Regions from separate parts of the Janthinobacterium sp. P210006 genome, predicted to be linked through region 2. Evidence: predicted binding sites of a transcription regulator. Region 2 holds the regulator's gene; each other region holds the start of a gene.
The links. Region 2 encodes FNR, which switches genes on or off when oxygen is low (the NO sensors DNR and NnrR bind a similar motif). Its sites were predicted from a motif close to TTGATNNNNATCAA; they were not measured.
Positions count from the first base shown of each region.

Region 1: the regulator FNR is predicted to act here: its motif matches at 3,238-3,251, upstream of VPH41_RS24550 (glycine-rich domain-containing protein).
Region 3: the regulator FNR is predicted to act here: its motif matches at 2,626-2,639, upstream of VPH41_RS05730 (universal stress protein).
Region 4: the regulator FNR is predicted to act here: its motif matches at 3,159-3,172, upstream of cqsA (alpha-hydroxyketone-type quorum-sensing autoinducer synthase).

Region 1 is NZ_JAZARD010000005.1:291,056-296,821, forward strand. It holds gene VPH41_RS24525 (CDP-6-deoxy-delta-3,4-glucoseen reductase) at 1-97, opposite strand, end outside; gene VPH41_RS24530 (NAD-dependent epimerase/dehydratase family protein) at 110-1,027, shown strand; gene VPH41_RS24535 (hypothetical protein) at 1,112-1,372, shown strand; gene VPH41_RS24540 (hypothetical protein) at 1,576-1,836, shown strand; gene VPH41_RS24545 (hypothetical protein) at 2,078-2,317, shown strand; gene VPH41_RS24550 (glycine-rich domain-containing protein) at 2,399-3,112, opposite strand; gene VPH41_RS24555 (sensor histidine kinase) at 3,308-5,155, opposite strand; gene VPH41_RS24560 (glutamine--tRNA ligase/YqeY domain fusion protein) at 5,357-5,766, opposite strand, start outside.
Region 2 is NZ_JAZARD010000004.1:734,709-740,474, forward strand. It holds gene VPH41_RS23065 (response regulator) at 1-1,571, opposite strand, end outside; gene fnr (fumarate/nitrate reduction transcriptional regulator Fnr) at 1,811-2,569, shown strand; gene VPH41_RS23075 (FixH family protein) at 2,573-3,097, opposite strand; gene ccoG (cytochrome c oxidase accessory protein CcoG) at 3,152-4,534, opposite strand; gene ccoP (cytochrome-c oxidase, cbb3-type subunit III) at 4,539-5,459, opposite strand; gene VPH41_RS23090 (cbb3-type cytochrome oxidase subunit 3) at 5,452-5,655, opposite strand; gene ccoO (cytochrome-c oxidase, cbb3-type subunit II) at 5,657-5,766, opposite strand, start outside.
Region 3 is NZ_JAZARD010000001.1:1,278,694-1,284,459, reverse strand. It holds gene VPH41_RS05740 (chemotaxis protein CheA) at 1-1,403, opposite strand, end outside; gene VPH41_RS05735 (protein phosphatase CheZ) at 1,403-2,254, opposite strand; gene VPH41_RS05730 (universal stress protein) at 2,721-3,188, shown strand; gene VPH41_RS05725 (response regulator) at 3,352-3,996, shown strand; gene VPH41_RS05720 (Crp/Fnr family transcriptional regulator) at 4,339-5,142, shown strand; gene hemP (hemin uptake protein HemP) at 5,387-5,584, shown strand; gene VPH41_RS05710 (hypothetical protein) at 5,670-5,766, shown strand, end outside.
Region 4 is NZ_JAZARD010000001.1:973,325-979,090, forward strand. It holds gene VPH41_RS04285 (ABC transporter permease) at 1-741, shown strand, start outside; gene VPH41_RS04290 (response regulator) at 750-1,757, opposite strand; gene VPH41_RS04295 (sensor histidine kinase) at 1,761-3,071, opposite strand; gene cqsA (alpha-hydroxyketone-type quorum-sensing autoinducer synthase) at 3,238-4,482, shown strand; gene VPH41_RS04305 (MarR family winged helix-turn-helix transcriptional regulator) at 4,492-4,959, opposite strand; gene VPH41_RS04310 (GIY-YIG nuclease family protein) at 5,017-5,364, opposite strand; gene VPH41_RS04315 (MFS transporter) at 5,387-5,766, opposite strand, start outside.

The DNA of each region.
Region 1 (5,766 bases), on a different contig from region 2:
AGCCCACGCCGGCGCGTATCGCCGCCGCCAGCACGGTTTCGTCCGCTTCGCAGCTGAACTGGTGGCCGCTGGGCTGAACAGTAACTTGAAAAGTCATACAATCCTTGAGATGAAAAATATGTTAATGCACTCTTTGCGCAAGCCCGTAGGCTTGCCGCGCCTGCTGATCCTGGGCTGCGGCGATGTGGGCATGCGGTTGCTGCCCTTGCTGCGCACGCGCTTTCGCGTCTTTGCCGTCACCAGCCAGCCGGCGCGCTGCGCCCAGCTGCGGGCCGCTGGCGCCGTGCCCATCGTGGCCAACCTCGACGACCGCGCCAGCCTGCAACGGCTGGCGGGGCTGGCGACCATGGTCGTGCACCTGGCGCCGCCCCTGTCGTCGGGCGTGCTGGACCGGCGCACGCGCAATCTGGTCGCCATTTTACCCGAGCACGCCCGCATGGTGTATGTGAGCACCAGTGGCGTATATGGCGATTGCGCTGGCGCCTGGGTCGATGAGACGCGGCCGGTGGCGCCGGCGAATGCGCGCGCGCGCCGCCGCGTCGACGCCGAGCAGGTCTTGCGGGGCTGGGGGGGGCGCCGCGGCGCCAGCGTGGCCATCCTGCGCGTGCCCGGCATCTATGCGGACGACCGCCTGCCCCTGAAGCGCTTGCGCGAAGGGACGCCGGCCCTGGCCGCGGGCGACGATGTGTACACCAACCATATCCATGCCGATGACCTGGCCCGCATCATCGAGCGGGCCCTGTGGCGGGGCAAGCCGGGGCGCGTGTATCACGCCAGCGATGACAGCGAGCTCAAAATGGCGGAGTATTTCGATGCCGTGGCCGATACCTTCGGCTTGCCGCGTCCGCCGCGCCTGCCGCGTGCCCAGCTGCAGCAAGTGGTCACGCCGATGCTGCTGTCGTTCATGTCCGAATCGCGCCGCCTGCACAATACGCGCATCAAGCGCGAGCTGGGCGTGCGCCTGCGCTACGCGCGCGTGGCCGATGCCTTGCGGCCGCTGGCCGCCGGCGGGGCCCGCATCGGGTAAAATGGCCGGTTATCTGCGCACTTTTCCTGGGCCGGCGCGCAGCGCGTCGTTCCGGCGGTGCGCCATTCACTTAAGGAATACAGCATGACCACCCTCACTTACGAAGAATACCTGGACGAGGTCACCACCGTCCTGACGGAACTGTATGACCTCGACGACGACGCCGCCATCAAGCTCGTCGTGGCAGCGCAGGATGCCGAATTTTTTGTCCCGCACGATGCGCATGAGGAAATGCGTACCGTCGAGCAAGCCAAGAAAGATGCGGTCACCCTGTTCGAGCGCAAGCAGAATCGCCAGCAAACGCAGGAAAAGCAGCAACAGCGCGTGCGCCAGCAAAAGAAATAAGGATGGGCCGCCGCGGCCGCCAGGCCGTGGGGCAGGATGGGCTTCGGCGCAACGCCGGGGCCTTGCCATTTGATGCAGCGCAAACGTGTCATGGCGAGCTGGCGATATGGTGAGCAATGTCGTCACGCGTCTTGGCTATTTGTGGCGGGCTCTACAATTAGCGCGACGTTGTTTTCCGTCAGCAGGAGCGAGCCATGCGAGCTATGAGTCACCCCAGCAAGGAACAGGTGCGTGCCTATATGCGGCGCCGTGAGCGTGCGTTGCAGCCACCGCCGCCACCCGATGAAATTCGCCGGCAACTGGCCTGGTGCCGCGTGGACGCCTTCCCGAGCGCCAGTCTGCGGGCCACCCCGGCCGGCGTGGCCGTCCAGGGCTGGCACTTGTCAGCGGAAATGGCACGCCTGAGCGCGCTCATGGCGATTGCCTGGTTCATGCGTAGCGGCGTTCCTCATTGTAAAAATTGATGACTTGCAGCAAATTTTTCCGATTTGAGTTATCCTCTAGCACATTCCAAGTGCGTCAATTCTCTTCAATTATCACAATTTTGCTTTAAGTTACGCAAAAATCAACAATAGCGTGTATTATATTGTTTGCGGCGTAAATGCCGCATAAGTGATGGCGCTTTTTAGTGTGTTTACCCTGAATTATTGCAGAAGAGACATTCGGTTTCTTTTTGCACTAATACAACAAGTCGGATTTTTGATCATGTCTCTCAAACAAATTACCTCTTTGCCTACCTACAACCCGAATCGCGTCCTCGATGCGATCATCGACAAGCTGCAACTGAAAAACGATGCCGCCCTGTCGCGAGCTCTGGAAGTGGCGCCACCTGTTATCAGCAAGATTCGTCACAATACCTTGCCGATCGGCGCCACGATCCTCATCCGCATGCATGAAATCAGCGATTTCAGCATTCGTGAACTGCGCGAACTGATGGCTGCCTAAGAGCGCCTGACAGACGGCAAACTGAGAGGTGCCGTCTGGGTAAGTCAAGCTTGCCGCGTGCGGCAGCCACCTTTGCTTTCTCTATTGCGGGTCGCGGTTCAGCACCGGACGATCGATATAGAAACGCCCCATCTCCAGGCCAGTCGTGGACGATTTGACCACTGCGGCGGTCAGCGTGGCGGGTGCGCTGGAAAATGCGGTGCTGGCAGCACCGGTCGCGCGGCCCGAATACGCCGTCGCCTGCACCGCTGCGCTGGAAAACGCCGTCTGCACGGCCCGGCCCGAGTATGCCGTCGCCTGTACCGCCGCACTGGAAAATGCTGTTTGTACAGCCCGTCCTGAATACGCGGCTTGCACGGCCCTTCCCGAATAGGCTGCCTGCACGGCGCGTCCCGAATACGCGGTTTCTGCGCGGATATAATCTTCCCCGAACGTTTGCTCGTACAGCTGCTTCATGCGCTCGCCCACGCGGTGGTGCGCCGCTTCGTCGTCCTCGCCGCGCAAGCCGATGTACGGGAAGTGATGCAGGAAGTAACCGAAGACCTGTTCGCAGTCGGCCGCATATTTCAGGGTGTCGAGGATGTGGTAGTGCCAGAAGGTATCGACGTCCATCAGCGGCGCCGTCTCTTCTTCCGGAAACTGTTTCATCAGGATCAGGAAGCGCCGGTATTCGAATTCCACCGCATTGGCCTTCTCCAGGCTCCATCCTTCGCCGGATTCCCGGTGCATCAGCTTGACCTTGATCGCGTCCAAATTCAAATCGGCAATTGCCTTGAAACTGTCGTTGGTATCCATGGGTGTCCTTTAGTCGTGGGTATCGTAAAAGCGCTGCGTGGGGGAAAAACGGTGAAAAAATGGCTGGCTGGTGGCGAGAACTCCTGGCAGGTGGAAGGGTGCCTGGATGGTGACTGTCAGGCTAATTGTTCTACATCAATATTGCATCTAATCACAAAATACGCAAGCTGAGCTTGCTTCAAGCGGGCGTGTCCGTCAGGCGCTGGCCCTGCTTTCCTCCTGGTAGGGAAATGCGGTGGCGTCCGCGCCCAGCGGCACGCTGACGTGCACGCTCATGCCGGCGCCGGGGCTGCTTTCGATGTGGAAAGTACCACCCAGCAATTTAATGCGCTCTTCGATGCCCACCAGGCCAAACGAACCCAGCTTGTTGCGTCCGTCGATGGCCGCGCCTACGCCGTTGTCGCTGACGCTCATCGATACCGTATCGCGGCACTTTTCCAGCTTGACTTGCACGCGGCTGGCATTGGCATGCTGGGAAATATTGCTCAGCGATTCCTGCAGGATGCGGAACAGGGCCGTGGCGCACTGGTCGCTCAGGCAAATGTCGTCGTGGCTTTCGCTCACTTCGCAGGCGATGCCCGTGCGCAGGCGAAACTGCGCCACCTGCCATTCGACGGCCGCATTCACGCCCAGGTCCAGCACGGTCGGGCGCAAGTCGTTGATGATCTGCCGCACGCTCTTGATGGTGGCGTCGATCTGTTCCAGGGTCGAGCGGGCGCGGGCGTTCAGGCGCGGGTGGCGGCGCTGCGTGCGCGAAGCCAGCATGTCGGCGTCGATGCGCAGCACCAGCAGGTTCTGTCCCAGGTCGTCGTGGATTTCGCGCGCGATGCGCTTGCGTTCCTCTTCCTTGATCTGGTCGGCATGGGCTGCCAGGCGGCGCAGTTTCTGGTGCGACAGCTGCAGGCGGATCTGGCTGGCGCGCAATTCCTCCGTCATGCCCGTGGCCATCTGGATGGCGCGCCGGCGCGACGACGCCAGGGTATGGAACAGCATATACAGCAGCATGGTGCTGGCAAAGCCCGTCAGCAGGGCCAGCCACGGCAGGAAGGCGTCGAAGCGCGTGTACAGGTCGCTCTTGCGCACGCTGAACAGCGCTTGCCACATGCGGCCATTGTGCTCGATCAGCATCGTGCTGCTCAGGTAGCGGCCCGAGTTGCCGGGCAGCCACCATGGTGCATGCATGCCCGCCGCCGTGCTGTCGAAGATGGGGCGCATGTCGTGCGGCAAGTCCAGGGGCGCGCGCGCCTGCGGGCCGATATCGAACAGGGTCAGGCGGACGTTGCGTACCGGCATGTCGGCCAGCGCGCTGCGCATCATCGTCACCAGGTCGTAGCCGATGCCGACGGAACCCCGGTAAGCCGCGCGCCTTTGTTCCACTGTGCCGGTGGGCATGCCGTAGCGGTACACGGGCAGGCGCATGGCCATGCCCGTCAGTTGCGGCCGGCCTTCCATGGGCACGGGCACGCCGGAATTGCTGATCTGTCCCGAATCGCGCGACTGCGCCAGCGCTTCCGCGATCAGGGGACGTGAAGCGATGTCGTAGCCAAACTTTTCCGGGGCGCTGGCAATCGGTTCGATGTACACGAGCACGGAATAACGGTCGCGCGGGGCGGGCGGATCGATGGCAAACGGGGGGTAGCCGTCGCTCCCGGGCGGATAGTCGCGCTGCATGGCCGCTTCGAAGGCGGCGCGCTGTGCACCGTCGAGTTCCTGGCTGTAATTGAGATTCATCACGCCCGGGTAGTTCTGTTGCAGAGCCATGTTTGCCACGTAGCGGTGGAATTGCTCGCGGCTCACGTGTTCGTTGGCGTGGAACAGGCTGGCCGTGCCGCGCAGCAGGTTGGCATACGACTTGACGCGCGATTCGATGTTTTTCTGCGTATTGCGGGCCAGATTGTTGAACAGGTCGCTGGCATCGCTTTCGATCGACAGCGAGGCGGCCACGTAGAACAGCAGGCCCGCCATCACCGACATCACGAAGCCAAGCAGCCAGAGCGGTCTTTTTTCCGCAGATAAAGGGTGTTCGCCGGCAGTAGAAGACATCGCCATCCGCATCAGGAAAAGGAATCGGGTGCCGCCTGGATGGCGGTGGCTAGGCTGGGTTGTACAAGCACTATCGGAATTGCAAATTGCTCAATAGCTGCCTAATATACAAAACTATCGTGAATATAGTCAACAGGCAATATTTCTCCATGAAACGAAAAAAAACCGCCGCAGCGGTTTTTTGTGTGTGCCGTCCAGCCCTTATTTCGCGGGCTGCCAGCTGTCTTTCAGGGTGACGATGCGGTTGAACACGGGCTTGCCCGGCTGGCTGTCGACCCGGTCGGCCGCAAAATAGCCGTGACGCTCGAACTGGAAGCGCTGTTCCGGCAGGGCCAGTTCCGCGCCCGGTTCCAGCCACGCTTGCACGACTTCCTTGGCCAGCGGGTTCAGGGCCAGCTTGAAGTCCTTGCCGCCCGCGTCCGGCTGCGGGTCCGTGAACAGGCGGTCGTACAGGCGCACTTCGGCGGGAATGGCCGTCGGCGCGCTGACCCAGTGCATATTGCCCTTGACCTTGTAGTTGGCGCTGCCTTCCGTGCCCGACTTGCTGTCCGGGAAGTAGGTGCAATGCACGGCGATGACCTTGCCGTTTTCATCCTTGTCAAAGCCCGTGC
Region 2 (5,766 bases):
CTGACGGCCACTACCACTTCGCCGTTCTCCGTGAACTTGATGGCGTTGCCAGCCAGGTTGACGAGGATTTGCTGCAGGCGCTGGGCGTCGCCCACGAGGCGCCGCGGCACGTCGGGCTCGACGGCGATGGCCAGTTCCAGTTCCTTCTCGCCCGCATTCATGGTCATCGTCGTGGCCAGGGTATTCATGACTTCGTCGAGGTCGAATTCGACGGGCGACAATTCCATGCGGCGCGCCTCGATCTTCGAATAATCGAGCACGTCGTTGAGGATGCCCAGCAGCGACTGGCCCGCCACGCGCACCATGGTCAGGTATTTGCGCTGTTCCGTGTCGAGCCTGGTGTTGCCCAGCAAATACACCATGCCCAGCACGGCATTGAGGGGCGTGCGGATTTCATGGCTCATGTTGGCCACGAAGTCGCTCTTCGCGCGGTTGGCCGCCTCGGCCCGGTCGCGCTCCTGTTCCAGCTCTGCCGCGCGCGCTTCGAGTTCTTGCTGCAGGCGGTCGCGTTCGCTCATCAGGCCGTTGAACGCTTCCGTCAGTTCGCCGATCTCGTCGCGCTGCTGCACCGGCACGGGCGTGAAGCGGCTGCCGCTGCTACGCAGGGCCAGCAGGGTGTCGCGCAGGCGCACCAGCGGCGACAGCAGGCGCACGGTCACCCAGCCCAGAACGGCAGCGGCCAGCAGCGAAGCGAGAATGCTCCACAGCACCAGCCGGTACAGCACGCCATCGAATGGTTCGAAGGCGTCTTCGACGGGCAGCGAGGCGGCCAGCAGCCAGTTTACGGACTTCAGGCGCTTGAAGCTGTTGACGGCCGTGACGCCGCGGCTGTTGGTGCTGACCATGCTGCCTTCGCCGTCTTCCTTCAGCAGCTGCGTGGTCGTCAGGTTGGCATTCGGCTTGCGCGGCTGCAGCAAGCGGCTGGTATCGGGGTGCAGCACGTAGCGCGGCACGTCGCCGCGCGTGAGGATGAAGTAATAGCCGCTCTTGCCGATCTTTTCCGAGCGCAGGCGCCCCAGCAGATTGTCCTTGTACAGGCGCAGCACGCCGATCACCACGCCAGCCACCTGGCCATCGGCGTCCAGCACGGGCGCCACCATCTGCACGATGGGCATGCCGCTCGATTTGCCCAGCATCGGTTCGGTGATCATGGGCTGGCGCGTGCGCAGGACGGTCTGGAAATATTCGCGCTCGGCGACGTTGATGCCGGCGCGCCCCGCTACCTCCGGCATGTCGGCCACGACGGCGCCTTGCGCGTCGAGCACCAGCACGTCGTCGAACAGCACCAGCATCGAGCGGCGCGCATAGTATTCGCGCAGCTTGGCGGGCTGGGCGATCAATTCCGGCGGCTGCTGCCGGGCCGTCAGGGTGACGATCTGCAGCAGCATGGCCAGCTTGTCGTCGAGCTCGGCAGCGGTGCGGCTGATCAGGGAAGACTGCTGGCTCAGCAGTACTTTGGTGAAGTCGGCGCGCATGTGCTGCACCTGGATCATGGTGACGAGCGCGATCATGGCGATCGAGGTCAGGCTGGTGGCCAGCGCGACTTTTGCTTTGATGCCGAGAGGCTTCATGATTTCCTTTTCAGTACCGGGCGGCACAGCGGCAGATAATGCTGTCAGGAATTTTCCTATCAATGCCCCAGCTTGGCAAGCGCCGCTGCGCAAATTGCCTTGCCCCATACGGGCTTTTGACGATGTTGCCATATAATTAAAGGCTGGACGTCGTTTATTCGCCGAAATTACCGTGAAATTGGCACACGGCAACCCTGTATGCAGTAAACTTGTTGTTGCATTTTCTAAAAGGTACCGACATGACTGAAGCGTTACTCACTCCAACCTTGCCCACAGTGAACGTGGAGGCGTTGCGTGCGCGATGCTCGACCTGCAGCATGCATCAATTGTGCCTGCCGATGGGCCTGGATGTGGGTGATATGGACCGGCTGGACCAGATCATCGGCCGCCGCCGCAAGATCGCGCGCGGCGCCTCGCTGTTCCGCATCGGGGACTCGTTCCAGAACCTGTATGCGATCCGCCTGGGGCACTTCAAGACCTACCAGATCAATCCGGGCGGCGAAGAGCAGGTGACGGGCTTCCAGATGGCTGGCGAACTGCTGGGCATGGATGCCATCAGCGCCGACCGCCACCACTGTAATGCCGTGGCGCTGGAAGACAGTGAAGTGTGTGAAATTCCGTTTTCCAGCCTGGAACAATTGCTGGGCAATATGCCGACCCTGCTGCGCCATTTCCACCGCATGATGAGCCAGGAAATCACGCGCGAGCAAAGCGTCATGCTGTTGCTGGGCAATATGCAGGCGACCCAGCGTTTTGCCGCCTTCATCGTCAACCTGGCGTCGCGCTATGAGGCACGCGGCTATTCGGGCAGCAATTTCCAGCTGCGCATGTCGCGCGAGGAAATCGGCAACTACCTGGGCCTGACCATCGAGAGCGTCAGCCGCTTATTGTCGAAGTTCAAGAAGGAAGGCTGGCTGCGCGTCTCGAACCGCGAGATCGAGATCCTGCAGCCGGCCAAGCTGAAGGCCATTACGGCCGGCACGGACAACTGCAAGTAGGATTTACAGCTCTTCATCCGCATGCAGCGCGATGCTGCGCTGCAGGGGCCAGGTCCAGATGCCGGACAGGCGCCATTCGCGTTTGTCGTTTTCCACCAGCACTTGCCAGCGGCTGCGCTCGAGCATGGGCAGCGCCACCGAAAAGTTGCCGGCCGCATCAGGCTGCACCAGCAGCTTGATGTCTTTTTCCGGCTGGGTCGCATGCGCCAGGTGCAGCTGCAGCGGCGCCCGATACGCCTTGCCGAAGCTGTGCACGGAACCGCTGAGGCGCGCTGCCGCCACGTCGTACGACAGCTTGCTTGACATGGCCAGGTCGCTGGCGACCGTATCGCGCCGCAAGTCCTGGTTGATCGCCTTGCCCTGCTTGTAATAATCGCCCACCACCAGCGCGTCGGGCTGCGTAAATGCGATATAGCCCATGGTGCTGCCGACGACGACGGACAGGCCGGGGCCGATCATCAGCAGCCATGGCCAGCGATGCTTGTACCACGGCGCCACGGGGGCTTGCAGCTTGAGGCTGTCGGACATGATATTTCTCCTGTTTAAACGGCCAATCCCCATGCGGGGATTGGCCTTCCTGCATTAGCGCGGCACGATGAAGACCGCGCTTTCACGCACGTGTAGCGACGGGTCGTCCAGCGATTGCAGCTCGATCGCAATCTTGTTCGAGCCCTTCTCGCCCACGCCATGCGGCGTGCGCAGGCGGATGGGCCAGCCCAGGGTTTCCGTCGGCTGCAGGGTCACTTCATCGCGCGTCAGCAAGGTCAGGCCCGGCAAGCCGGATACGCTGATTTTAAAATGCTGGCTTTGCTCCGAGGTGTTCATGATCTGCAGCCGGTAGACGTTCTCGATCATGCCGTCTTCCACTTCGCGTCCCATCGAACCGCGGTCGCGGATCACGTCCATTTTCAGGGGCGTGCGCAGGGCCAGCGAGGTACACACGGCGATGATGATCAGGGCCAGGATGGAAGTGTAGATCAGGACGCGCGGGCGCATGGCGCGCTGGCGTATCTGCTTCGAATTGAAGTTGTTTTCCATCGCATGGTCGGTACTGTAGCGTACCAGTCCCCGTGGCCGGTCGACCTTGTCCATCACGCTGTTGCAGGCATCGACGCAGGCGGCGCAGCCGATGCATTCATACTGCAGGCCGTTGCGGATATCGATGCCGGTCGGACACACCTGCACGCACAGGGTACAGTCGATGCAGTCGCCCAGCTTGTCGTTGTTGCCGGCCTTCTTGCTCATGGCGCCACGGGGTTCGCCCCGCTTGGCATCGTAGGTGATGATCAGCGTGTCCTGGTCGAACATGGCGCTCTGGAAGCGCGCGTAGGGGCACATGTATTTGCACACCTGCTCGCGGAGCCAGCCCGCGTTGCCGTAGGTTGCCAGGCTGTAGAACAAGACCCAGAACCATTCCCACGGACCGAAGTTCAGGGTGGTCACCGCCTGCGCCAGTTCCTTGATCGGCGTGAAGTAGCCGACAAAGGTAAAGCCCGTCCACAGGGCGATGGCGCCCCATACCAGGTGCTTGGCCGTCTTCTTGGCCGTCTTGCGCACGGACGGGCCCTGCTTGTCGAGGGCCATGCGCGCGCTGCGCGTGCCCTCGATCTTGCGTTCGACCCACAGGAAGATTTCCGTGTATACCGTTTGCGGGCAGGAAAAGCCGCACCACACCCGCCCGGCAATGGCCGTGACGAGGAACAACAAATACGCACAGATGATCAGCAGGGCCGCCAGGTAGATGAAATCCTGGGGCCACAGCACGACGCCGAAAATGTAGAACTTGCGCGTGGTCAAATCGAACAGCAGGGCTTGCCTGCCATTCCAGGTCAACCACGGCAAGCCGTAGAACGCAAGCTGGGTAAGCCATACGCATACCCATCGCCAGGTAGCGTAGCGTCCTTTGGCCTCGCGAGGGTAGATTTGCTCGCGGGCCGCATACATCTTGATGACTTGAGGTTCCATTACATCATTTCACGGGCGTCTGGGGATTCGACAGGCTCCAGACATACGCCGACAGCACGTGTACCTTGGACTCGCCGAGGAAATCGCTGAAGGCCGGCATGGTGTTGTTGCGACCCTTGCGTACGGTTTCCATGATGGTGTCGGCGCTGCCGCCGTACAGCCAGATCTTGTCCGTCAGGTTGGGCGCGCCCAGCATCTGGTTACCCTTCGCATCGGCGCCATGGCAGGCCATGCAGGCGCCGAACTTGGCCTTGCCCAGCACGGACTTGACGGGGTCCGACGTGGAACCGGACAGGCTCAGCACATAATGGGCCACGTTCTCGACATCCTTTTCGGAGCCCAGGGCGGCGCCCATCGGCGGCATCTGGCCGTTACGGCCGTGCATGATGGTGGTCTTGATGATGTCGGGATCGCCGCCATACAGCCAGTCCTTGTCCGTCAGGTTGGGGAAGCCCTTGTTGCCGCGCGCATCCGAACCGTGGCATTGCGCGCAGTAGGTCAGGAACAGGCGCTGGCCGATGGCTTGCGCCTGCGGATCGGCAGCCACCGTCTTCAAGTCCTGGCTCAGGTACTTGTTGAACAGGGGACCGTAGTCGGCTTCCGCCTTCTTCAGCTCTTCCTCGTACTGGCCCGTCGATTTCCAGCCCAGGCTGCCGGCATAGTTGCCCAGGCCCGGATACAGGAACAGGTAAGCGAGGGCGAAGACGATGGTGATGTAGAACAGCCACATCCACCAGCGCGGCATCGGCGTGTTGAGTTCCTTCAAGTCCTCATCCCACACGTGGCCCGTGGTGCCGTCGGCGGGCGCGCCGGCGGCCACTTTCACTTTCGACTGCGAGTACAGCAGCACGCCGCAGCCGATGATGCCCAGCAGGGACAGCACGATGATGTAAATATTCCAGAAGCCATTGGTAAAGTCAGCCATGGTGATGCTCCTTCGCCAGGTTCATCTCGGCCTCGGCCGGATAGTCGAGCGCGTCGTCGGCGAACGGCAGGCGCGCTGCCGCGTCGAAGTCGCTATTGCTGCGGCTGAACGTCCACCACAGGATACCCACGAACGTCGTAAAGGAAACCACCGTCATGACGCTGCTGGCGCTGTCAAACAGGTTTTCGATTGCCATGCTAATTCCTTGTTTTGATTAATGTACCGAGGCCTTGCAGATAGGCGACCAGGGCGTCTTCTTCCGTCTTGTCCTGCAGCTGCGCGGGGCCGGCGGCGATCTCTTCATCGC
Region 3 (5,766 bases), on a different contig from region 2:
CGGTTTTTCTCCACGGCCGTCTTGACCACGTCCATGCCCACGCCGCGTCCGGAAACGCTGGACGCCACTTCCTTGGTCGAGAAGCCCGGCAGGAACACCAGCTGGAAGCATTCGTCGTTGCTCAACTGCGCGTTTTCGCTGATCAGGCCTTTTTGCTGGGCCTTGCTGCGCAGGAAGACCGGGTCCATGCCCTTGCCGTCATCCTGCAGCACGATCATCACGCTATTGGCTTCCTGCCATGCCTTGAGCGAAATATACGATTTGGCGGGCTTGCCGGCAGCCAGGCGCGCTTCCGGCGATTCGACGCCGTGGTCGAGCGAGTTGCGCAGCATGTGCACGAGCGGATCGTACAGGCTGTCGACCACCACGCGGTCGACTTCCGTCTCCGCGCCTTCGATGGTCAGCTCGACATCCTTGCCCAGGTCTTTCGCCAGCTCGCGCACCAGGCGCGGGAATTTCTGGAACAAACGGCCCACGGGCTGCATGCGCGTGGCCAGGGTGGCCCGCTGCAGTTCCGTCGAGTAGCGCGACGCGCGTTCCAGGGTTTCCGCCAGGGTCGCCATCAACGTGGCGGCCTGGCCTTCGAATTTGAATTGCAGCAAGCGCTCGAGCAACACGGCAGCCTGGTTGGCGGCCTGCACGGATTCGCCGGCCACTTCCAGCAGCGCGTCGAGCTTGACGGCATCGACGCGGATGCTATCTTCCTTGACGGGCGCGGCATGGCGCACTTCCGGGCGTTCCTCGCGCCGTTCGGCGCCATCCCAGGCCTTGGCAGCGGGCTTGGCGGCAGCGGCGACAGGCGCGGCGGCCACGGCGGCAGGTGCAGCGGCCACGGCGGACACCGGTGCGGCAGCGACCTGGCTGCCGGCCGGCACGACGGCGTTATACATGCCTTCCCAGTCCAGGCCATCGGCGCTGGCAGTGGTGGAGGCAGTGGCGGCGGCAGGCGCTTCGGCCACCTGGGCAACGGCCACGGCCACTTCCGCCACGGCGGCGGCAGGCGCAGGCACATCCATGCCCTTGCCTTCGATGGCGTTCGTCAGGATGTGTTCCAGCTCTTCCGGCATGGCCGGCAAGCTTTCCGGCGCGGCGCCATTGGCCAGCTCCGTCAGCTGGTCGGCCACGAAACCGGATGCCTGCAGCGCCGCCTCGATGGCGATCGGGGTTACCGGCGCGGCGCCCGTGCGCAGGGCGTCGAACAGGTTTTCCGTCAGATGGCAGGCCGCCACCAGCGCGGGCAAGCCCATGAAGCCGGCGCCGCCCTTGATGGTGTGGAAGGAACGAAACACGGCATTCAGTGTTTCCTTGTTGTCCGGATCACGCTCGAGGCGCAATAAGTGCTCTTCAACATTAACCGCAAGATCCATCGCCTCAACGACGAAATCCTTGAGCATATCGTCCATTAGAATCCCAAATCCGCAAGAAGGTCGTCTACATTATCCTGGTCCAGCGCCACCGACGGCACGGACGGGCCCTGCATCAGCGGCGCGTCCTGCTTCTGTGCGAGTTTCTCGCGCACTTCGGCCGGCGCGTTATCGCGCAGCAACTGGGCAAGCTCGTGCTCCACCGTCTTGGTGATGTTGACCACTTTTTTGATCAGCTGGCCCGTGATGTCCTGGAAGTCCTGCGCCATCATGATTTCCAGCAAGCGCGCTTTTTCCGCTTCCGTCGCTTCGGCAACGGCTTGCGCGAACTGGCGCGAATCGCCGGCCAGGGCCTTGAATTCTTCCAGGCTCAGCTTGCCATCGAACAGCGCCGTCCAGCGGCTGTCCATGTCCTTGGCCTTCTTCGACAGCACGTCCTGCGCCGGCATGCCTTCGTCGAGCGTGTTCAGGACCTTGTTGGCGGCCTGTTCCGTCAGGGTGGCGACATATTCCAGGCGGTCCTGGGCGTCGACGATCTGCGACGACGCTTCCGTCAGCGCCTTGTCGTAGCCCAGTTCGCGCAGCGAATCGTGCAGCAGGCGCACGATGCCGCCCAGGCGCTCGAACATGGGCTTGTCGGACTGGTCGACGGGATCGGCCGCTTCGCCTGCGGCGGCGGGCGCTGCGTCCGGCGCGGCAGGCGCGGCAGCTGCCGGCGCCGCGGCGGCCGGCACGGCGGCGCTGGCCGAAACCGAATCGAACAGCGCGTCAAAATCATCATCCGCGATCACGGCTGCGGGCGCGGCGGCCGGCGCGGGCTTGGGAGCGGCCGCGCTTTGCGCAGATACTTCATCGAATAATGCATCGAAATCATCAGCGGCGTTGGTCATATCCCTGCTTCTCCATAATTTGTCAAAATTCCGCCTGAACTGTGCGTTTTACAGACTGATACCCACAATTTCTCGATTAAGATGATTTGAGGCAATACCGCTGCGATGGTGCGAGTGTAGCAGGGCGCCGCCCTGTTGGTAAATCTCAAAACGCGCTTCCTGGTGCAAAGCAGGCCCACAAGAGCTTTTCCACCAGGAAATAAGTGTTCCTGCTGTTGTATTTTGAAATACTACCATTGGCGTGCGTGCAAGACCACGCGCCGCACAAGAAATCCTGCCCCCGGGCGCCCGCGCAACGGCACCAGGCGGACCCGGCAGCAGCTAAACACGATCTTTCTGCCAATGTTGTCTATACTGAAGGTGCAGTAGTATTGATAATTATCAAGTCTTTACATGAATACAATGCTGCCGCCCCGTCTACAATAAGAGGCGTTGCGCGCGCTGAGTCACCGCCAAAGGACCTGCCATGTATAAGAAAATTCTGATCGCCACGGACGGCTCCACCGTCTCCAACTTGACGGCCTGTGCCGGCGTTGCCTTTGCCGAACAGATGCACGCCGACATCCTTGCCGTGTACGTGGCTCCCGAATACCAGTACCCGGTATACATTGAAATCATTCCGCCGAGCTATCCCAGCGAAGAGGAATACCGCATCGCCATGCGCAAGGCGGGCGCCGACCACTGGCAGCCCATCCTCGACGCGGCCGCCAAGCGGGGCCTGGAAGCGACAGGCTTGACGGCCTTCTCCGACAGCCCGGCCCTGAAGATCGTGGAAGTGGCGCAATTGCAGCAATGCGACCTGATCTTCATGGGCTCGCATGGCCGCAGCGGCTGGGGTCAGTTGCTGCTGGGCAGCGTGACCAACAAGGTGCTGTCGCACTCAAAACTGCCGGTGCTCGTGCATAGGCTGATCAAGGAACCCGCGCCGAAATAAACGGTCACATGGCCACGGGGGCCGCTGTTACCAGCAGGTACAGTAAAAAGGCAAACGTGCGGCCATTTCAGTTAAAATGACAACGTTTCCCGTTTCTTAACATTTAACATTTGATTGTCCGGTAACGGACACAGCAGATTACACGCCTCCAGATTGCGCGCCTATGATACGTATTGTGATTGCCGACGACCACACCATCATGCGGGAAGGATTGAAGCGCATCCTCGACGGCGCGCCGGACATCGACATCGTGGGCGAAGCCATCGACGGTTTTGAAGTACTCAACCACGTGCGCCAGGGCGGCTTCGACCTGTTGCTGCTCGACCTGTCGATGCCGGGGCGCAGCGGCGTCGACCTGATCCGGCAAATCCGCAGCGAGGCGCCCAAGCTGGCCATCCTGATCCTCACCATGCACGAGGAAGAGCAATATGCGGTGCGCGCCATCCGCGCGGGCGCGCAAGGCTACCTGACCAAGGAAAGCGCGGGCACCCAGCTGGTGGGCGCCATCCACAAGGTGGCGTCGGGACGCCCCTACATCAGTGCCGAGGTGGCCGAGCAGCTCGTGCTCAACATCATGATGCCGAATGAAAGCCTGTTGCACAAACAGCTGTCGGACCGCGAATTCGAAGTCTTTTCCCTGCTGGTGGCGGGCAAATCGATCACGGAAATTGCCAACAACCTGCACCTGAGCGTGAAAACGGTGAGCACGCACAAGACGCGCATCATGCAAAAGATGGGCATGAGTTCGCTGTCGGAAATGGTCCAGTACGCCGTAGCGCACCGCCTGCTCTCCCCCTTCAAGACGTGATCCCGGCGGCGCGCGCCTGCGCGCCAGCCGTAGGAACAATCCTACTTCAGCTACCACAGCTCCTACTGCCATATTCAGCCACTGCTGATATTAATTGCATACGCTTGTTGGCATACTGAAACCAGTAATCAAGTTGCTGGGAAGTTACTTCATCACACAGCAAGTCTTCAGCGAATTGAGCATTACCTGCCAGGACGCGCGCCGCCGGCCCTTCGCCGCACCCGCCGCCTTGTGCACTCCGTCATTCAACTCTGAACTACCTGTCACCAGGAGATGAACATGCTGTCCACGCAAACGCCTGAAACCCGCCCCGCAGCACCATCGCTGGCTCCCGCTTCTCCAATGGAAGCGGGACGCCAGCGCCAGGGGCGGCTCTGGTCGAACCTGAAGGAGGTGTGCGACCTGCTGCATATCTCCAGTGCCTGCACCATCGCCGCCGACGAACTGCTGTTCCAGCACGTGCAGTTCAAGACGGGCCAGCGCGTGCACACGATCGGCCAGCCGTTCGATACCCTGTACATCGTCAATTCGGGCTTCCTGAAAACCGTGCTCATCGATGAATTCGGCAATGAACAGGTGCTCAGCTTTCCCATGAAGGGCGACATGCTGGGCGTCGACGGCATCCACTCGCGCCATTACTCGTCCGAAGCGGTGGCCTTGTCCGACTGCGACCTGATCCTGCTGCCGTTCAAGAAACTGACGGCGCTGGGCCGTGTCCACCTGGAACTGGAAAATGTCATGTACGGCGTGATGAGCCGCGAACTGGTGCGCGAGCAGGCCATGATCGGCATGCTGGGCGCCCTCAGCGCCGAGGCCCGCGTGGCCCGCTTCCTCGTCTCGCTGGCCGACCGCTTTGCGCAGATGGGGTATTCGAGCAAGCTGTTCAACCTGCGCATGACGCGCCATGAAATCGGCAGCTACCTGGGCCTGACCCTGGAAACGGTCAGCCGCACCCTGTCCGCCTTCAATGAAATCGGCCTGATCACGGTCGACCAGCGCACCATCGGCATCAAGGACCCGGACGCCCTGAAAACCCTGCGCCGTTTGCCGCCCTCGCGCTCGCGCGCCAAGCAGCTGGCCGCCGCCAAGCTGAAGGCCGACACCACTGCGACGGCCGCCTCGGCACAATTGCTGGCCACCATATAAACCCTGCTCCGATTTCTTCAAGCTTGGCACAGGCTTGACCCGGCCAAGGCGCGCAAACGCCTTGCCGGGTCTTTTTTGCTGCCGCCCCGTCCCTGCGCGCCCCGCCTGCGGCCGCTCCTACATTCGGCATGCCGTGCCCGCGTAAAAAAGCGCGGATTCCGCACAAATAAGCCTTGCTTTTCGGGCCACATTCAACAATAATGCAAATACGAATCATTCTCAACTGAGACAAAGAAAGCCCAACATGCAAAGCTCAAAACCAGCCTTGATCCAGGATGCCGCTACCGCCCACGTCCGTCCTCCCGTCAGCATGGCCCAGCCGGCGCGCCGCATCACCAGCGAAGCGCTGCTGCAGCAGGGCCGCGAAGTGGAGATTGAGCACAGCGGCAAGATCTATCGCCTGCGCGTCACCCAATTGAACAAGCTGATCCTGACTGCCTGAAGCAGCACGGCAGCCAGTCACCACACTCGCCAGCCAGTCGCGCCCCGTGCGCGCAGCCAGCCAAACCACCGCACAGGAGTGTTTGATGGCGAACGACCGACCTTCCCCGATGTTTCCTCCCCCGCAAGGCCAGCAGCCTGAATTGCTGCTGTCGGCCGTGCTGCACCTGATGTCGCATTACC
Region 4 (5,766 bases), on a different contig from region 2:
GGCAAGTGGTTCAGCAATGCAGCGGGCGCACCTGCCGAAGCGTCGGTGGAGGAGGGCATCGCCAAGACCTTGAAGCTGAAGCTGGGCGACAAGCTGCGCTTCGACATCGCGGGCCAGCCCGTGGAGGCGGCCATTACCAGTTTGCGCAAGCTGGAATGGGGTTCGATGCGCGTCAATTTCTTTGTCATCATCAACCCGGCCGCCATGGCGGACACGCCGCAGACGTGGATCACGGCTTTCCACCTGCCGCCCGCGCAGGCAGACCTGGGCAACGCCCTGCTGCGCGACTATCCGAACCTGACGGTGGTGGACGTGGGCGGCGTGCTGAAACAGATCCAGGGCGTGCTGGACCAGGTGGTGACGGCCGTGGAATTCCTGTTCGCCTTCACCCTGGCGTCGGGCTTGCTGGTGCTGTATGCGGCCCTGATGGGTTCGCAGGACGAGCGCACGCGCGAAGCGGGCCTGCTGCGCGCGCTGGGCGCCACGCGGCGCCAGCTGGCGCAGGCGCAGCTGATCGAATTTTCGCTCGTGGGCGCCCTGGCCGGCTTGCTGGCGGCCACGGGCGCGGCCGCCATGGGCTGGGCCCTGGCCACCTACCAGTTCAAGTTTGCCTGGAGCTTCGCCCCCGGCGTGTGGGCCTTCGGCCTGCTGGCCGGCGCCCTGTGCGCGATCGCCGGCGGCTGGCTGGGCTTGCGCAATGTCTTGAAGCATCCGCCGCTGCAGACCCTGCGCGAAGGCTGATGTACCGACTACGCGCTGACGCTGTCGCCCGCACCTGCGCGCAGAAATTGCGCGTAGGACATGACCGGCTGCCCCAGCTGGTGCGCGGGCACGTCGAACAGGGCCCAAAAGTAGGTCACGCGGCCCAGGCAGATGGTGGGCGCGGCGCAGTAGCGGAACCAGTTTTCGCCGATCTGCGCCGCATACATGCCGTCGCTGTCGGCGTCGGAAAAATACGGAATCACGCGCATTTCCAGCAGGGCCAGCAGCAGTGACTCGGGCGCATCGCTGTCGCGCGCCATTTCGTACTGCGTGTGCAGGCTGCGCTCCGTCTCGATGATCATCAGCTTGGCGTGGCCGTCGCGCGTGAAGAACAGGATGCCGCTGGGATTGGGGAAAATATAGTATTCGACAAAACCATGGCGCTGGCACAGCTCGTGCACGACGGCGGCCAGCGCTTCGTCTTGCAGGAAACTGTAGTCGTGCAGCATCAGCAAGTCGCGCACGGTCTCCGACTGCTGCAGGAAGAACTCGCGCTGCAGCGCATGGATTTCCTGTTCCAGGATGTCGAGCGCATCGTCGTCGCTCTTCTTGATGTAGCGGTCGATCAAGCCCCGGTTGAAGGCCGTCACGGCCACCTTTTCATCGGCTGCGCCCGTAAATAGAATCTTCTTGCACGGCAAGTCGCGCACGGCCTGGCAGAATTCCAGGCCATTCATCTGCGGCATCGAATAATCGATGACCAGCACGGACGGCACGGCAAAGCGCTGCGCCTGGCCGCTGATGCGCCAGATGCGTTCGATGTCGAGCGCCACATTGCACTGGTCGGGCGGCAGGTTTTGCGTGTCGAAGTTGACGTGCAGGGGCGTTTCGCCCAGCTGCGTGCTGTGGCGCAGCCAGTGCAGCGCGCTGCTCGTGTCGTGGAAGGTCTTGCGCGCCAGGCCAGGATCGAGCTGGAACGCCAGGCTTTTCAGGAAGGAATCGCTGTCGTCGATCAATACGGTCAGGGTCGGATGGGTGTAGACGGGCAGTTGCATGCGTCACCTCGCGCGTTGGATGGATGGAAAACGGTGGTGCGTGGGCACGGGCTGGGGAAACTCCAGCACGAAGATGGCGTAAGCGCCTTCGCGCGCGACGCAGCGGATGCGCGCCTGCCAGGCTTGCATGATTTGCCGGCACAGGGCCAGGCCGATGCCGCTGCCATTGTGCGCGGGATACGAATAGAAGCGGTCGAAGATCAGCGGCAGGCGGCTGGCCGCGATGCCGCAGCCCGTGTCGATGAACAGCAGGCGCGGCACGGGATGGGCGCCGTCGATGATGATACGCACGCGCCCCTTGCCCGCGCGCTGGATGCTTTTCAAGGCATTGCGCAGCAGGTTCAGCAGGATCACCACGCACAGTTCGGACTGGCCCGGAAACTGGAAATCGGCGCGCACGTCGACCTTGACGATGTCGCGCTGCGCCGTGCTGGTAAACGGATAGCGGCGCAGCACGGCCGCCACGCTGTCGTGCATGGCCACCGTTTCATTGGCTTCGAGCTTGCGGTTGACGGCGCTGGCGCTGAGCAGGAACAAGTCGATCATGTGGTGCATATGGCGCACTTCGAACTGGATGCGCGCCAGCGCTTCCACGCTGGCCGCGTCGGGCGGCGGGCTTTCCCCATCGCGCTGCAGTCCGCGCTGCAGCCCGCGCACATTCGCTTCGACGCTGACCAGCGGCGTGCGCAATTCGTGCGCCACGCTGCCCAGGCCGGCCGCCAGCCCGGCCAGTTTTTCCTGCGCGCCCACATGGCGCCCCACCTTGACCACGGACAGCACGGCCAGCGTGAACCAGTGCACGGGCAACTGCTGCAAGACTTCGCGGCTGAGCAGGAAGTCCGGATCGCCGGCCATGGCAAACGCCAGGCAGGCCAGCAGGGTGCCGCTCAGGTAGGCGAGCATGGCGATGCGCGTATCGAAGTGGAACAGCACGATCAGCGCCACCAGCAGCGAATGCGCCCACATGGCCGAGGCGTGGTTCATCAGGAACATATACGTGAAGAAAAACGGCAGTTCGAAGGTCAGCCCCAGGAACAGGTAAAGGCTGAACCAGGTATTGCTGAAGCGGCCAGGCCATAGCGCAGGCAGGAACAGCAATGCCGCCACGGTGCGCAGCAGCAGCGATTCATATTCTTGCGGAAAGAGGTATTTCCACAGCGCGTAGTACAGGGGCATGCCCAGCGCGCCGATGACGGCCAGCGTGCGCACCTGGGCGCGCCGCACGGGCGTGTGTTCGATGGCGTCGTGGAAATGCAGGAAAGGCTGGAGCAGCCTGCCTTGCCAGCGGGTTCCGGAGGGGGACTGCACGTGCATCATGGTCAGGGGATGTGTTCGTTGAGGCGTGTCAATACAACATGATCGGCGGGTTCCCTCGCGGTCAGCACAATATCGGCATAACTGTTGAGCTGTATCAATCTCTTGCCGAATGGCTCGCGCATGTTGGACGCGGTAGTTCCCCCGCAACCAATCAGGAGTTCCCATGCCACACGCCCATTTCCCCCTGACATCGAGTGCTGTCCCCGCCGAACAACAACTGCCTGCCTTCGTGCGCGCGCGCATGGACGAACATTACGTCGAACGCATCGACAAGCTGCTTGGCGGCGAACATCTGCATGCATGGCAAGCCATGCCGGCCGATGCAGTCATGCTTGCTGGCAATGACTATCTGCACATCGCGGGCGAGCCGGCGCTGCTGGCGGCCCAGGCCCGCGTCTTGCAGGGCGGCGGCGCCATGCTGATGTCGTCCGTGTTCCTGCAGGAAGGCAGCCGCCAGCACCGCCTCGAACACACGCTGGCGGATTTTCTCGGCAGCGAGGCATGCGTGCTGGCGCAATCAGGCTGGGCCGCCAACGTGGGCTTGCTGCAAAGCCTGGCCGGCCCCGGCATGCCCGTGTACCTGGACATGCTGGCGCACGCTTCGCTGTGGGAGGGCGTGCAGTCGGCGCAAGCCGTGCCCGTGGCATTCCTGCACAACGATGTCGCCCATCTGCAGCGCCAGCTCGACAAGCATGGCCCCGGCATCATCGTCGTCGACGCGCTGTACAGCACGAATGGCAGCGTGGCGCCGCTGCTGGAGATGGTGGAGATCGCCGAGCGCAGCGGCAGCATGCTGATCGTCGACGAATCGCACTCGCTGGGCACGCACGGCCCGCAGGGCGCGGGCCTGGTGGTGGAGCTGGGCCTGGCCGGGCGCGTGCATTTCCGCACGGCCTCGCTGGCCAAGGCGTTTGCGGGCCGGGCAGGGCTGATCACCTGTTCCGCCCGTTTCAAGGGTTACTTCTTGTCCGCCTCGCGGCCCGCCATCTTCAGTTCCTGCCTGCTGGAACACGAGCTGGCGTGGTTCGACGCGGCGCTCGCTTTCATCCGCACGGCCGATGCCCGCCGCGCCGCGCTGCGCCGCCACAGCGTGCAGCTGCGCCAGGGGTTGATGGATCTCGGCTACAACGTCAGCGACGGCACGGAGCAGATCATCGCGCTGGAAGCGGGCAGCGAACCCGATACCCTGGTCCTGCGCAAGGCGCTGCAGCGGCACGGCATCTACGGCGCCGTCTTCTGCGCGCCGGCCACGCCGAAAAACCGTTCGCTGGTGCGCCTGACCCTGAACGCGGGCTTGCGCGACGACGAGTGCGCGCGCGTGCTGGCCGCCTGCGCCGCCATCCGCGATGAAACGGGCATGGCGCGCTGGCCGTCGACGCGGCGCTTGCGCAAGCTGGCGCTCGTGTGAGGGAGAATATCAGCCGTTGGCGGGCTGATTGCCGGCGATGGCGCCCAGCAGCATGGACAACGGCGCCAGCTGCTCCGCGCTGGCATTGCCCAGCAATTCCTGGCCCAGCGTCTGCGCCGTCGCATGCGCGTGGACCAGCAGCGCTTGTCCTGCCGCCGTGATGACGGCGTAGCCGACGCGGGCATCGCGCGCATCGGCCTGGCGCGCCACCAGGCCGATTTTTTCCAGCGGCATCAGCGAGCGCGTGATGCCGGACGCCGTCAGCGCCAGGCGTTCGGCCAGGTCGATGCGGCGCAGGCGGCCGCCCGGCGCACGCTGCAACTGGAACAGCAATTGATAATCGCTGAAGCTCAGGCCGTGCAAATTGCCCAGGATGCTGTCGAAGCGGCGCACCAGCACGGCCTGGGCGCGCGCCAGGCGCAGGCAGAAGTCCAGGGCGCTGGCGCCGTCCGGCGGCGGGGGAGTGGAATCGGTCATGGTTTTCTTTGAGTTGACTGCGCAGTGCTTGAGTGCGCAAGTGTAACGCATGGCTGCTCAATAGCGTGTCCGTCCTTGCTCCAGCAACTGCTCCTGGTGCAGCGCCAGCAGGGCGTCCAGTTCGGCGTCCGCATCGAAGGCGGGATCGTCGGGCACCGTGACGGCATCGAGCAGCTCGAAGCGGAAGGCCCCTTCTCCATCGCGCCGCCAGTCCGCCTGCAGGCGGGCGTTGCGGTGCGCGCCCAGAGTCAGTTCGAAGCGGTGGCGGTTCAGTGCACCGGGTGCGTTGCGGCTGCGTTCAAGCAGGGTGCGTCCGCTGGGCACGTGGCGCAGCGCGATGATGCCCAGCGCTGGCGCTTGTTGCCGGTAGGCCGCTTTCAGGGCCGCTTGTCGTGTTTTATCCATGGGGAGCTTTCTCAAGGTGATGTTACGGAGGTGATACTACGGAAGTGCTGCCCGCGATGCGGGGGATGTCCGTCCACAGGACGGCGGCCACGGCGGCGGCCAGCAGCATGGCGCCGCCGGCGCAGAACAGTTCGCCCACGCTCAGGCGGCGCAGCAGCGCGCCCGTGGCCGCTGCCGACAGGGGCGCCAGGCCCAGGAAGATGGCCATGAACAGGGCCATCGCCCGGCCCAGCATGGCGGGCGCCACGCGCCGCTGTATCCACGTAAAGATGGCCACCTGCACATAGCCGCCCAGCAGGCCGGTGACGGCCAGCAAGGCCGCGCCTTGCCAGGCAGTGCCGATCTGTCCCAGCGCCATCAGCAGCACGCCCACGACGGCATCGACGAGCAGCAGGGTGGCGC